Regions from separate parts of the Streptomyces sp. NPDC048111 genome, predicted to be linked through region 1. Evidence: riboswitches for the same ligand, from Rfam matches in the RefSeq annotation. Region 1 holds a riboswitch; each other region holds the start of a gene.
What was found. Region 1 has a riboswitch for thiamine pyrophosphate ahead of thiO (glycine oxidase ThiO). Riboswitches for the same ligand answer to the same signal wherever they lie in the genome.
Positions count from the first base shown of each region.

Region 2: another riboswitch for thiamine pyrophosphate. It lies ahead of thiC (phosphomethylpyrimidine synthase ThiC); the one in region 1 lies ahead of thiO (glycine oxidase ThiO).
Region 3: another riboswitch for thiamine pyrophosphate. It lies ahead of ACGF3I_RS20595 (thiamine ABC transporter substrate binding subunit); the one in region 1 lies ahead of thiO (glycine oxidase ThiO).

Region 1 is NZ_JBIDBD010000009.1:198,774-203,586, reverse strand. It holds gene ACGF3I_RS18165 (Rv2175c family DNA-binding protein) at 1-47, opposite strand, end outside; gene ACGF3I_RS18160 (NAD(P)/FAD-dependent oxidoreductase) at 742-1,965, opposite strand; TPP riboswitch at 2,074-2,186, shown strand; gene thiO (glycine oxidase ThiO) at 2,184-3,365, shown strand; gene thiS (sulfur carrier protein ThiS) at 3,362-3,562, shown strand; gene ACGF3I_RS18145 (thiazole synthase) at 3,566-4,360, shown strand; gene pknB (Stk1 family PASTA domain-containing Ser/Thr kinase) at 4,482-4,813, shown strand, end outside.
Region 2 is NZ_JBIDBD010000005.1:171,239-176,051, reverse strand. It holds gene ACGF3I_RS12430 (IclR family transcriptional regulator) at 1-255, shown strand, start outside; gene ACGF3I_RS12425 (SsgA family sporulation/cell division regulator) at 358-792, shown strand; gene ACGF3I_RS12420 (YibE/F family protein) at 797-2,188, opposite strand; TPP riboswitch at 2,260-2,394, shown strand; gene thiC (phosphomethylpyrimidine synthase ThiC) at 2,387-4,162, shown strand; gene ACGF3I_RS12410 (hypothetical protein) at 4,232-4,813, opposite strand, start outside.
Region 3 is NZ_JBIDBD010000012.1:93,271-98,083, reverse strand. It holds gene ACGF3I_RS20600 (ABC transporter permease) at 1-787, opposite strand, end outside; gene ACGF3I_RS20595 (thiamine ABC transporter substrate binding subunit) at 865-1,965, opposite strand; TPP riboswitch at 2,048-2,166, opposite strand; gene rlmN (23S rRNA (adenine(2503)-C(2))-methyltransferase RlmN) at 2,321-3,433, opposite strand; gene ACGF3I_RS20585 (phosphatidate cytidylyltransferase) at 3,604-4,716, opposite strand; gene frr (ribosome recycling factor) at 4,716-4,813, opposite strand, start outside.

The DNA of each region.
Region 1 (4,813 bases):
AGCCAGGCGGGGACGAGGGCATCGATCTTTGCGTCAATCTCGGTCACGCTCCAAGCGTGCCACCTCCCGGGGGCACCCGGTACCGGGGCACCCCCTCGGGGGGCCTCCACCCCCGGCCCCCTGGGCTCCGCCCCGGCCCCGCTTAGGCTCGCCCCCGGCCCCGCTGGGTTCCGCCCCGACCCCGCTGAGGCTCGACCCCGGCCCCGCTCGGACCCACCCCCGGGCCCGCTGGGGCTTTGCCCCCCTGCTCCCCCCTCGGGGGCGCTGCCCCCGGGCCCCCGCTCCTCAAGCGCCGGAGGGGCTGGCTTCGGCTGCGGACCGTGCGGGGCTGGTCGCGCAGTTCCCCGCGCCCCTGTAGGGCACCCCGCACCCCACCTGGCGCCCCTCCGCGGCAAACCCGCACGCCCGGCGCGGTCCGGCACCGATCCCGCCAGGGGCGCGGGGAACTGCGCGAGAAGCGACCACGGCCCGCACACGAAGACGGGGTTGAGGGGCGCGGGGAACTGCGCAAACCCAGGGCCCGCCCAACCCCGCCAGGGGCGCGAGGAACTGCGCAAGGCAGGCCAGATACGGCATGCGGGCCAGCACCGATCCCGCCAGGGGCGCGGGGAACTGCGCGAGAAGCGAGCACGGCCCGCACACGAAGGCGGGGGCGAGGGGCGCGGGGCAGGGCCCCGGGGGGCGGGCTCTGCCTGCGCCCCGCACGGAAAGCCCCCGCACAACCCGCCCCCCGCCCAGGGGCTACCCCAGCGAAGCCGACTTCAGCGGGATCGTGGGGTCCGCCACCTTCGCCGGGTCCAGGGGGGTCGCGGATTCGATCAGTTTGCGGGCCTGGGCCAGGTCGCGGGGGCGGCCCACCGTCAGGACCGCCACGAGGGCGCCGTCGCGGAGCCAGCACACCGACCAGGGGGTCGCCGACGGGTCGCCGCGGTGGATCAGCTCGTCGGTGTCGGCGTGGTGGCCCGCGTACTGCACGAAGCGGCCGAACTGCTCGGACCAGAAGTACGGGACCGGGTCGTAGTCGGTGGGCTGCTCCCCGACGATGTCCGCCGCGACCGTGCGCGGGCCCTGGAGGGCGTTGTCCCAGTGGTGGACCAGCAGGCGCTCGCCGAAGCGGGCCGAGGGGAACGAGACGCAGTCACCGACCGCGTACACGCCGGGCAGCGAGGTGCGCAGCCGGGCGTCCGCGGTGATCGCGCCCTCGGGGCCGAGGGCGATGCCGGAGCCGGCCAGCCAGCCGGTGGCCGGCCGCGCGCCGATGCCGATGATCACCGCGTCGGCGGGCAGCCGGCGGCCGTCGGCGAGCAGCACCTGGCCCGGCTCCACGGCCCGGACCCGGGCGCCGGTGATCAGTTCCGCACCGGACTCGGCGTACCAGGTGGCCATGGGGGCCGCGACCTCGGCGGGCAGCACCCCGGCGAGGGGCCGGGCGGCGGCCTCCACGACGGTGACCTCGCAGCCCGCGTCGCGCGCGGCCGTGGCGAACTCCGCGCCGATCCACCCGGCGCCCACCACCACGATCCGGTGCCGCTGGTCGAGGACCGGGCGCAGGCGCCGCGCGTCGTCCAGGGTGCGCAGGAGGTGCACCCCCGGCACTCCCCCGCTGCCGGGCAGCGTGAGCGGTTCGGCGCCGGTGGCGATGACCAGGGTGTCGTAGCCGATCTCGCCCGCCCCGGTCACCACCCGGCGCTCGGCGGCCCGCACCGCGGTGACTTCGAGGCCCAGGCGCAGGTCCACGCCGAGCGCGTCGAAGTCCACTTCGAAGGCCGAGCCCTCGGCCTTGCCGAGGAGGACGGCCTTGGACAGCGGGGGCCGGTCGTAGGGCTGGTGGGGTTCGGCGCCGATGAGGGTGATGGCTCCGGTGAAGCCCTGTTCGCGCAGGGCCACCGCGGTCTGCACCCCGGCCATGCCCGCGCCGACGACCACCACGTGCCGCGCTTCGGATTGCGTCTGCTGTTCGCTCACCCGATCACCATAAGCAGCTGACTATGCGTCAGGTAGGGGGCCCGGGTGCCCCGGGCGCGCGGACGGTCCCTTACTGCGCCCCGGGGGCTCGGGCTATGGTGGCAGGCGTAAAGCACTCGCGGGAGCCCGGACGCACCGGGCTGAGAGGGAGGCTGGGCGGCCTCCGACCGTACGAACCTGATCCGGGTCATGCCGGCGAAGGGAGGGGCTGGACGCCCATGCGTTCTTCACACCACGGGTCCGGGAACGGGTCCGACGTCCTTGTGGTCGGCGGCGGGATCATCGGGCTCGTCACCGCGTGGCGGGCCGCACAGCACGGCCTCGGGGTCGTGCTGGTCGACCCGGAGCCGGGCGGCGGGGCCGCGCAGGTCGCGGCCGGGATGCTGGCCGCCGTCACCGAACTGCACTACGGCGAGCAGACGCTGCTGGCCCTCAACGTCGAATCCGCCCGCCGCTACCCGGCCTTCGCCGCCGAGCTGAGCGAGGTCACCGGTCTGGACACCGGCTACCGCGCCTGCGGCACCCTGGCCGTGGCGCTCGACTCCGACGACCGCGCCCATCTGCGGGACCTGCACGCGCTCCAGGTCCGCTGCGGCCTGGAGTCCGAGTGGCTCCCGGGCCGCGACTGCCGCCGCCTGGAGCCGATGCTCGCGCCGGGCGTGCGCGGCGGGCTGCGGGTGGACGGGGACCACCAGGTCGATCCCCGGCGCCTGGCCCGGGCCCTGGTCGCCGCCTGCGCCGCGGCCGGGGTGCGCTTCGCGCACGGCTGGGCCGAGCGGCTCACGGTCGTACGGGAACGGGCGACGGGAGTCGTCCTCGCGGACGGCACCGCGCTCACCGCCGACCGGGTCGTGCTCGCCGCGGGCAGCCTCAGCGCCCGGCTCGATGGTGTGCCGCAGGAGCTGCTCCCGCCGGTGCGCCCCGTGAAGGGCCAGGTGCTGCGGCTCACGGTGCCGCCCGCGTACGCGCCCTTCCTGTCCCGGACCGTGCGGGCGGTGGTGCGGGGCAGCGACGTCTATCTCGTACCGCGCGAGAACGGTGAACTCGTCGTCGGCGCCACCAGTGAGGAGCTGGGGTGGGACACCACGGTCACCGCCGGCGGGGTCTACCAACTCCTGCGCGACGCCCATGAGTTGGTGCCCGGCATCACCGAGCTCCCGCTCACCGAGACCCGGGCCGGCCTGCGCCCGGCCTCCCCCGACAACGCGCCCCTGCTCGGCCCGACCGCGCTGCCGGGCCTGCTGCTCGCCACCGGGCACCACCGCAACGGCGTGCTGCTGACCGCCGTGACCGGCGACGTCATGGCGCACGTCCTGACCACCGGCGAACTGCCCGACGAGGCCCGCCCGTTCACCCCCCGCCGCTTCACCTCCGCACCTCGGGAGCTGACGACCGCATGACCATCTCCGTCAACGGCGAGCCCCGCGCGCTCGCCTCCGGGACCACCCTCGACGCCCTCGTCGCCGCCCTCACCCCCGCGCGCTCCGGCATCGCCGCCGCCGTCAACGAGACGGTCGTGCCGCGCGGCGCTTGGCCGACGACCACGCTGGGCGAGGGCGACCGCGTCGAGGTCCTCACCGCCGTGCAGGGGGGCTGAGCCGTGGCCGACGACCTGCTGACCATCGCCGACACCACCTTCGGCTCCCGTCTGATCATGGGCACCGGCGGGGCACCGAGCCTCGACACCCTGGAGCGGGCCCTGGTGGTCTCCGGCACCGAGCTCACCACCGTCGCGATGCGCCGCCTCGATCCGACCGTGCAGGGCTCGGTCCTCTCGGTGCTCGCCCGGCTCGGCATCCGGGTGCTGCCCAACACCGCCGGCTGCTTCACCGCGGGCGAGGCCGTGCTGACGGCCCGGCTCGCCCGCGAGGCGCTGGGCACGCACTGGGTGAAGCTGGAGGTGGTGGCCGACGAGCGCACCCTGCTGCCCGACCCGATAGAGCTCCTGGACGCCGCCGAAGTGCTGGTCGACGACGGTTTCACGGTGCTCCCGTACACCAACGACGACCCGGTCCTCGCGCGGAAGCTGGAGGACGTCGGCTGCGCGGCGATCATGCCGCTCGGCTCCCCCATCGGCTCGGGCCTCGGGATACGCAATCCGCACAACTTCGAGCTGATCGTCGACCGGGCGAACGTGCCGGTCATCCTCGACGCGGGCGCGGGCACGGCGTCGGACGCCGCGCTCGCGATGGAGCTCGGCTGCGCCGCGGTGATGCTCGCCTCCGCGGTCACCCGGGCCCAGGAGCCGACGCTGATGGCGGAGGCGATGCGGCACGCGGTGGAGGCGGGCCGGCTCGCCCACCGCGCGGGCCGCATCCCGCGCCGCCACTTCGCGCGGGCGTCCTCGGCCATGGAGGGCCGGGCCGCGCTCGACCCCGAACGGCCCGCCTTCTAGCACCGGCGGGCCGCCGTGCGGGCGGGGCCGCGCGGGCGTCCTCGTCACAGCTCGGCTTCAGTACGGGCCCAGGGGCGCACGCGGCGTGAAGGGCGTCGCGGGGCGCTCGTAAACTCTCCCCGTGGATACGACCCTTCATGACCCCCTGGTCGGGCAGGTGCTCGACGGCCGCTACCGCGTCGACGCGCGCATCGCCGTCGGCGGTATGGCCACGGTCTACCGGGCCGTCGACACCCGTCTCGACCGCGTGCTCGCCCTCAAGGTGATGCATCCGGGCCTCGCCGCCGACGCCACCTTCGTGGAGCGCTTCATCCGCGAGGCCAAGTCGGTCGCCCGGCTCGCGCACCCCAATGTGGTCGGCGTCTTCGACCAGGGGGCGCAGGACCAGTACGTGTACCTCGCGATGGAGTACATCGCCGGCTGCACCCTGCGCGACGTGCTGCGCGAGCGCGG
Region 2 (4,813 bases), on a different contig from region 1:
TACACCGTGCGGGACCGCCGAGCCCTCGTGGAGCGGCTCGCGGCTACGGAACGTAGCCGACTCGCGGTCGAACGACAGGAATACGTCCTCGGTTCCGTCTGTGCCGCGATCCCCGTCGAGGCCGGTTCCGACCCTGCCGCGCTGGCCATTTCCGTACCCCTTCACCAGCAAGAACGACTGATTCCGGCCATTGAGCGACTGCGGGCGGAAATGGGCGGTCTGCTCGGCTCCCTGGCCTTCTCTATCAGTATCTGAAATATCACTCCTTGTGATCTGCTAGCCGTTCCACCACGATGGCGTCAAGAGGGCCATGGGGGATGATTCCTGGCCAGTTCCGGCTAGAGCGGGGTACGTGCGATGCGTGATTCGGTTCAGGCAGAAGTGATGATGAGTTTCCTCGTGTCCGAGGAGCTCTCCTTCCGGATCCCGGTGGAGCTGGCATACGAGGCCACGGATCCCTACGCGGTGCGCATGACCTTCCACCTCCCCGGCGACGCGCCGGTCACCTGGGCCTTCGGGCGTGAACTGCTCCTCGACGGGCTCAACAAGCCGATCGGGGACGGCGACGTGCGGATCGAGCCCGCCGAACCCGACCTGCTGAGCGATGTGCACATCAGGCTCCGCGTCGGCGCCGACGCCGCCCTGTTCCGGGCCGGCGCCGCGCCCCTGGTGGCGTTCCTCGACCGCACCGACAAGCTCGTCCCGCTCGGGCAGGAGTGGACGCTGGGCGACTTCGACGAGCACCTGGAGGACGCGCTCGGCCGCATCCTGGCCGAGGAGAACGCCGGCTGAGCCGCTACTTGCGGCGTCGGTGACCGCCACCGGAGCGCGCACCCGCCGGACGCGGAACCGGGCGGTCCGCGGACGGGGCGCCGGGTCGGCCCGCCGGGCGGGCGCCGGTACGGCCGGCGGGCCGGTCGGCGGAGACCACCAGGGCCGCCAGCGCCGTGGTCAGCGGTACCGAGGCCACCAGGCCGATCGAGCCGACCAGTGTCCGCACGATCTCCTCGGCGACCAGCTCGCTGTTGGCCACGGTGCCCACGCTGCTCTGCGCGATCGAGAACAGCAGCAGCAGGGGCAGCGCGGCGCCCGCGTAGGCGAGCACCAGGGTGTTCACCACGGACGCGATGTGGTCGCGGCCGATCCGGATACCTGCCCGGTACAAGCCGCGCGGGCCCATCGTGGGGTTCGCCTCGTGCAGCTCCCAGACCGCCGACGTCTGGGTGACCGTCACGTCGTCCAGTACGCCCAGGGAGCCGATGATGACGCCGGCCAGCAAAAGGCCGGACATGTCGATGTTCGGGTAGAGGCCGTGGATCAGGCCGGTGTTGTCGTCGGTGTTGCCGGTGAGGGAGGCCCAGCCGATGAACAGCGAGCCGAGCAGCCCGATCAGCATCAGCGAGACGAGCGTGCCGAGCACCGCGACGGAGGTGCGCGCGGACAGGCCGTGGCACAGGTAGAGCGCGATCAGCATGATGGCGCTCGCCCCGACCACCGCTACCAGCAGCGGGTTGGAGCCCTGCAACACCGCCGGAAGGATGAACAGGGTCAGCACGGCGAACGAGATCACGAGCGCGACCAGGGCCATCACCCCGCGCAGCCGCCCGACGACCACCACCGCGAGCGCGAAGATCCCGGCGAGCAGCGCCATCGGGAACCGCCGGTTCACATCGGACACCGAGTACTGCAGGTCCCGGGGTGCGTCGGGGGCGTAGGAGACGATCACGCCCTGGCCCGTGTGGAGTTGGCGCGGCGCGTCCGGCTGGACGATCTCGGTGAAGGTGCGCCCCTCCTCGGGGCCCGACGTCACCTTGACCGTGGCCTTCTCGCAGATCCTGCGCGGGGCGGCGTCCCGGTCGCGCCGGCTCTCGGCGGTGGAGGTGTCGCCGTTGGACGGGGTCTGCGCGGCATGGACCGACGCGCAGTCGACCTTGTCCACGGCGGTGACCTCGGCCTGCTGGGTCTGGCGGTCGAAGCCGACGCCGGTGCGCTGGTGCGGCGGCGCGCCGCCCGGCCAGAGCACCACGAGCCCCACAAGGACCGCTGCGGAGAAGGGGATCAGCACCGCGGCGATGACCTTCCGCAGGTGCTTGGACACCGGGGCGGCGGGCCCGTGGGCGTGCGAGTGGCCGTGTCCGTGGCCGTGTCCGCCGTGCTGGTGCGCAGGGCGCGGTTCTGGTGAGGTCACCGACCGATCATCGCAAGAACACCGGGGGCCCTCTGTTCAGCGCGCCAGTGAGGACGCTAGCGTGGTGACACCTTTGCACACGCGGGAGCTCGGAGCACCGGGCTGAGAGGGCGCTGAACACCGTACGAACCGTACGGAAACGGCTGCGCCGACCGCCGAACCTGTTACCGGGTAATGCCGGCGTAGGGAGTAGGTCTCATGACCATTCAGGACGCACGCACGCCTGCCTCCAGCACGGAGAGCGGGAAGTCCATCGGCTGGCACAAGGGGTACGTGGAGGGTTCGCGCCCCGACCTCAAGGTGCCGGTGCGCCAGGTGCACCTCACCAACGGCAAGGCCGTCACGCTGTACGACACCTCGGGCCCGTACACCGATCCGACCGTCGAGACCGACGTCCGCCGCGGGCTCGCCCCGCTCCGGGAGAACTGGATCATCGGGCGCGGCGACACCGAGGAGTACGCCGGGCGCCCGGTCCGGCCCGAGGACGACGGCATCAAGCACACCTCGCCGCGCGGCGGCCTCAAGAACCTCGACGCGGTCTTCCCCGGCCGCCCGCGCCAGCCCCGCCGGGGCCGGGGCGGCCAGGCGGTGACCCAGCTCGCCTACGCCCGGCGCGGCGAGATCACCCCGGAGATGGAGTACGTCGCGATCCGCGAGAACGTCTCCCCCGAGGTCGTCCGGGAGGAGATCGCGGCGGGCCGCGCGGTGCTGCCCGCCAACATCAACCACCCCGAGATCGAACCGATGATCATCGGCAAGCGGTTCCTGGTGAAGGTCAACGCCAACATCGGCAACTCGGCGGTCACTTCCTCCATCGAGGAGGAGGTCGACAAGATGACGTGGGCCACGCAGTGGGGCGCGGACACCGTCATGGACCTCTCCACCGGCCGCAACATCCACACCACGCGCGAGTGGGTGCTGCGCAACTCCCCCGTCCCGATCGGCACGGTGCCGCTGTACCAGGCCCTGGAGAAGGTCGACGGCCGTGCCGAGGACCTGACCTGGGAGATCTACAAGGACACCGTCATCGAGCAGGCCGAGCAGGGCGTCGACTACATGACGGTCCACGCCGGCGTGCTGCTGCGCTACGTGCCGCTGACCGCCCGCCGCAAGACCGGCATCGTCTCGCGCGGCGGCTCGATCATGGCGGCCTGGTGCCTGGCGCACCACAAGGAATCGTTCCTGTACGAGAACTTCGAGGAACTCTGCGACATCCTCGCGGCGTACGACGTGACGTACTCGCTCGGCGACGGTCTGCGCCCCGGCTCCATCGCGGACGCCAATGACGAGGCGCAGTTCGCGGAGCTCCGCACGCTCGGGGAACTCAACACGATCGCCAAGCGTCACAACGTACAGACGATGATCGAGGGCCCGGGACACGTCCCGATGCACAAGATCAAGGAGAACATCGACCTCCAGCAGGAGATCTGCGAAGAGGCCCCGTTCTACACCCTGGGGCCGCTGACCACCGATGTGGCGCCCGCCTACGACCACATCACCTCCGGCATCGGCGCGGCGATGATCGCCTGGTGGGGCACCGCGATGCTCTGCTACGTCACGCCCAAGGAGCACCTCGGCCTGCCCAACCGTGACGACGTGAAGACCGGCGTCATCACGTACAAGATCGCCGCGCACGCGGCGGACCTGGCCAAGGGGCACCCGGGCGCGCAGGAGTGGGACGACGCGCTCTCGGACGCCCGGTTCGAGTTCCGCTGGGAGGACCAGTTCAACCTGGCCCTCGACCCGGTCACCGCCCGGGAGTTCCACGACGAGACGCTGCCCGCGGAGCCGGCCAAGACCGCGCACTTCTGCTCGATGTGCGGTCCGAAGTTCTGCTCGATGAAGATCTCCCAGGACATCCGCCGCGAGCACGGCGGCGACCTGGGGTCCGACGAGATCGCGGCCGGAATGGCGGAGAAGTCCAAGGAGTTCGCGGACGCGGGCAACCGGGTCTATCTGCCGATCGCCGACTGAGTCCGTGCGGCCTTCGCGCTGCCCCGGGAGCGGCCGGCTCCCGGGGTCGGTGCCGGCCGGGCCCCCGGTTCAGTCCGGCTGGTGCTCGGGGCCGCCGAAGTCGGGGCTCGTGAAGTCCGGGCTGGTGAAGCCCGCGTGGCGGCTGGGGGAGGCGCCCTCGTCAGGGCTGTCGAAGCCCGGGCGGTCGTATCCGAGGGTGGGTATGCGGCCCAGGGGACGGCGCTGCGCGGGGGCCCCGGGGTCGATGCTCGGGTCGGCGAGCGCGTCGCGCAGGAAAGGGTAGATGCCCCGTTCCACCAGGGCGTGGCGCCAGGCCTCGCGGGCGCGGGCCAGTTCCTGGGTGCGCTCGTCGGGGGCGTCCGCCTCACTGTTCTCGTCCAGGGCGACCACCTGCGTGGCGCCGTTGCGCACCGCGGTGATGAGCAGCCCGACGGCGGCGGCCAGGATCGCGGCGGCGGTCAGGGCGCCGAAGAACCAGCCGGCCGTCAGCATGGTGTCGGCGAAGGCGGGCTGCGGTTTGAGCATCTTCAGGATGTAGCCGACCAGCAGGAATATCGCGGCGGCGGTGCCCGCGAGCACCGGTGCCAGGACGGTGACCACGACGCCCACCCCGGCCCCGGAGGGTTCGAGCGGACTGCTGTCGTGGGTGGA
Region 3 (4,813 bases), on a different contig from region 1:
CCGGGTCGACGAGCTTGAGGGCGCTCTCGCGGCGGCGCACCGTCCGGGCGTGCACGGCGAGGATCGCGCCGACCGCGGCGAACTGCACCATCGTCAGGACGGCGGCGGTCGGCAGGTCGAGGAGTTCGGCGGTCTGGCGGTAGACCTCGACCTCCAGGGTGGAGAACGCGGGGCCGCCGAGGATCTGGACGACGCCGAAGGAGGTGAAGGTGAAGAGGAAGACCATGAGGGCGGCGGCGGCGACCGCGGGGCCGAGCGCGGGCAGCGTCACCCGGCGCCAGGCGGCGAGGCGGGAGGCGCCGAGGACGCGGGCGGCCTCCTCCTGGCGCGGGTCGAGCTGGGACCACAGGCCGCCGACGGTGCGCACCACCACGGCGTAGTTGAAGAAGACGTGCGCGAGCAGGATCGCCCACACCGTGGTGTCCAGGCGTACGCCCCACAGCTGGTCGAGCAGTCCGCCGCGGCCGAGCAGCGCGAGGAAGGCGGTGCCGACGACAACGGTCGGCAGCACGAACGGCACGGTGACCACGGCCCGCAGGAGCTGCTTGCCGGGAAAGTCCAGGCGGGCGAAGACATAGGCGCCGGGCAGCGCGAGGGCCAGGGTGAGCCCCGTGGAGGCGAGCGCCTGCCAGGTGGTGAACCACAGGACGTGCCCGATGTCCGGGTCGGTGAGCACCTCGCCGACGCGGCCGAACTGCCAGGCGCCGTCCGCCTTCAGCCCGCGGCCGACGATGGCGGCCACGGGCCAGGCGAAGAACACGGCGAAGAAGGCGAGCGGCAGGGCCATCAGGCCGAGCCGCACCGCGGTCGCCCGCGGCGCGCGGCGCCGTCCGCCGCCCGCCCGCTCCTCCTGTGCGGGGCGCTCTACTTCAGGACGAGCGAGGACCACGTCTTGACCCACTGGTCGCGGTTCTTGGCGATCGTGTCGGGGGCCACGGTCGACGATTCGGTGACCTTGGCGCCGAACTTGGTGAACTCGGCGGGCACCGCCGCGTCCTTGGCGACCGGGTCGACGAACATCTGGAGCGGCATGTCCTCCTGGAACTTCTTGGAGATCAGGAAGTCGAGGAGCGCCTTGCCGCCGGCCTCGTTCTTCGCGCCGTCGAGCAGGCCCGCGAACTCGGTCTGGCGGAAGCACGTGCCGGTGGCGACGCCGGTGGGGGCCTCGGCCGGCTTGGGGTCGGCGTAGATGACCTCGGCGGGCGGGCTGGAGGCGTAGGAGACGACCAGCGGGCGGTCGCCCTTGGCCTTCCTGCCGCCGGCCGAGCCGGAGAAGTCGGTGTTGTAGGCCTGCTCCCAGCCGTCGACGACCTTGAGACCGTTGGCCTTCAGCTTCTTCCAGTAGTCCTGCCAGCCGTCGTCGCCGTACTGGGCGATGGAGCCGAGCAGGAAGCCGAGGCCGGGCGAGGAGGTGGCCACGTTCTCCGTGACGAGCAGGTCCTTGTACTCGGGCTTGATCAGGTCGGCGAAGGACTGCGGGGGGCTGAGCTTCTTGTCCGCGAAGTACTTCTTGTCGTAGTTGACGCAGATGTCGCCGGTGTCGACGGGCGTGACGCGGTGCTTGGCCCGGTCGAGCTGGTCCGCGGCGGGCACCCGGTCCAGGCCCTTGGCCTCGTACGGCGTGAAGATCCCGTGGTCCAGGGCGCGCGAGAGCAGCGTGTTGTCGACGCCGAAGAAGACGTCGCCGCGCGGGGAGCCCTTGGTGAGGATCTCCTGGTTGAGGGCGGCGCCGGCGTCCCCGCTCTTGAGGACCTTGACGGTGTAGCCGGTCTCGGCGGTGAACGCCTTGAGCACCGGGTCGGAGGCGTTGAACGAGTCGTGGCTGACCAGCGTCACGGTCTTGCTGCCGGAGCCGTCGCCGGCGTTGGAGGTCTTCTTGCCGTCCGAGCCGCCGCACGCCGCGAGGGTGGTGACGCCGAGGGCGGCGGCGAGCGCGCCGGCCGCGAGCCTCTTGGTACTGCGCATTTCTTCATTCCTCCTGGAGATGACCAGGAAGAGACGCGGCCCTGCCCGCACGGTTCGAGACCGTGCGGGCAGGGCGCAACAGCTTGAGTAATCGCCGAACTTCCTACCCCGCATGACCGGGGCAAGGTTCAGAGGGTCTGCGGTCCGTGTCCCTTGCGGGCACCGCACTCTCAGCGCTGTGGCGCTCCCCTGTCGGAATATGCAGATGTTTCCAGCCAGGTTACACGGGGCCCCTGACATGGCCCCGACGGTTTCGCCGTTCGGGACGGGGCCGCCGCGCGGGGCCGGGGCCACCTGCCGCGGCCACCCGTCGCGGCCACCCGTCGCGGCCGGGTGCGCGGCCCGGCGTCGCCGGCTATCGCTCGGAGGCGGCGAGCTGCCCGCAGGCCCCGTCGATCTCCTGGCCGCGGGTGTCGCGGACCGTGACCGGCACGCCGTGGGCCGCGATGGCCTCGACGAACGCCTTCTCGTCCTCGGGGCGCGAGGCGGTCCACTGGGAGCCGGGCGTCGGGTTCAGCGGGATGAGGTTGACGTGCACCCGCTTGCCCTTGAGGAGCCGGCCGAGCAGGTCGCCGCGCCAGGCCTGGTCGTTGATGTCGCGGATCAGGGCGTACTCGATGGAGATGCGGCGCCCGGACTTCTCGGCGTACTCCCATGCCGCGTCGAGGACCTCGCGGACCTTCCAGCGGGTGTTGACGGGGACGAGGGTGTCGCGCAGTTCGTCGTCCGGGGCGTGCAGGCTGACCGCGAGACGGCACTTGAAGCCCTCGTCGGCGAAGCGGTGCATGGCGGGGACCAGGCCCACGGTGGAGACGGTGATGCCGCGCTGGGACAGGCCGAGGCCGTCGGGCTCGGGGTCGGTGAGGCGGCGGATCGCGCCGACGACGCGCTTGTAGTTGGCGAGCGGCTCGCCCATGCCCATGAAGACGATGTTGGACAGCCGCGCCGGGCCGCCCGGCACCTCGCCGTCGCGCAGCGCCCGCATGCCGTCGACGATCTGGTGCACGATCTCGGCAGTCGACAGGTTGCGGTCGAGGCCCGCCTGGCCGGTGGCGCAGAACGGGCAGTTCATGCCGCAGCCGGCCTGCGAGGAGATGCACATGGTGACCCGGTCCGGGTAGCGCATCAGGACGGACTCGACGAGCGTGCCGTCGTGCAGCTTCCACAGCGTCTTGCGAGTGGTGTCGTCGTCGCAGGAGATGTGGCGCACGACGGACATCAGGTCCGGCAGCAGCTCCTCCTGGAGCCGGCCGCGCGCGGCGAGCGGGATGTCGGTCCACTGCGCCGGGTCGTGGGCGTAGCGCGCGAAATAGTGCTGGGAGAGCTGCTTGGCACGGAACGGCTTCTCGCCGATCGCGGCGACGGCCTCCTTGCGCTCGGCGGGCGAGAGGTCGGCGAGGTGGCGCGGCGGCTTCTTGGCTCCGCGAGGGGCGACGAAGGTGAGTTCTCCCGGAACGGGGCGTGCCATGAGCGGTATCTCCTCAGTACGACGAGGCCGGGCGATCCCCCGCTGGCGCGGGGCAGGCGACGATACGGTGCCGAAGCCAGGAGACCTCACAGGATCACCCCGCAGTCGCGGGGCCGAAAAGGGCGCGTCGCTCGCGAGCGACGCGCCCTTCCAGGGTAACCGGCGTGCGGTCAAGCCGTGCCGACGAAGACGGCGAGCAGCAGCCACACCACCGGGGCGGTCGGCAGCAGGGAGTCGAGGCGGTCCATGATGCCGCCGTGCCCGGGCAGCAGGGTGCCCATGTCCTTGATCCCGAGATCCCGCTTGATCATCGACTCGCCGAGGTCGCCGAGGGTGGCGCTCGCGGCGACCGCGAGGCCCAGCAGCAGGCCCTGCCACCAGGTGCCGTCGTCGATCAGGAACTCCATGCACAGCGCGCCCGCCACCATCGCGAACGACACCGCGCCGAACAGGCCCTCGCGGGTCTTGCCCGGGCTGATGCGCGGGGCCAGCTTGTGCTTGCCGAAGCGCCAGCCGATCGCGTACGCGCCGGTGTCGCTGACCACGGTCAGGAGCAGGAAGGTGAGCACCCGCCAGGGGCCGTCGTCCGCGGTGAGCAGCATCGCGACGAACGTGGCGAGGAACGGCACGTAGAACGCGGCGAAGACGCCGGCGGTGACGTCCCGCAGGTAGTTCTCGGGCGGCTCGGTCATCCGCCACACGAGCACCGCGAGCGCGGTCAGCGCCATCGCCACCCACGCGCCCTCGGCGCCGCTGACGTATCCGGCGACGACCATGGCCGCGCCGCCGACGGCGAGCGGCACCAGCGGCGCCTTGATCTGCTTGCGCTCCTGGAGGCGGCTGGTGAGCTCCCAGAGCCCGACCACCACGGCCACCGCGATGACCCCGACGAAGACGGCCTTGACGATGAACAGCGACGCGACGATGACCGCGCCGAGGCCGACGCCGACCCCTATCGCGGACCGCAGATCGCGGCCCGCCTTCTTCTTCTCCGGCTGGGCGGGCACGGGCGGAACGGGCGGAGGGCTTGCCATGGGCTCCTGCGGCGGCTCGTCGCGGAAGTCAGGGCCGCCCGGCAGAGCGGCCCCCAGATGGTGTGGTGCGTCGCGGCCTGCGGCAGCGGTGCCCGGGTCGGGCACCAGCGGCATTTGTTGTGTCCGCGACACGGGCGGGGCGTCATACGCATCGTATGCAGGCCCCGCCGGGAACGCCCCCTGGGAAGGCCCCTCGGGGGTTCCCCAGGAGTCGGGTCTCGGCGGAGCCCCCCAGGAAGAGTCGTTCATCAGACCTCGAGCAGCTCGGCTTCCTTGTGCTTGAGCAACTCGTCGACCTGCGCCACGTACTTGGCGGTGGTGTCGTCGAGCTCCTTCTCCGCACGGC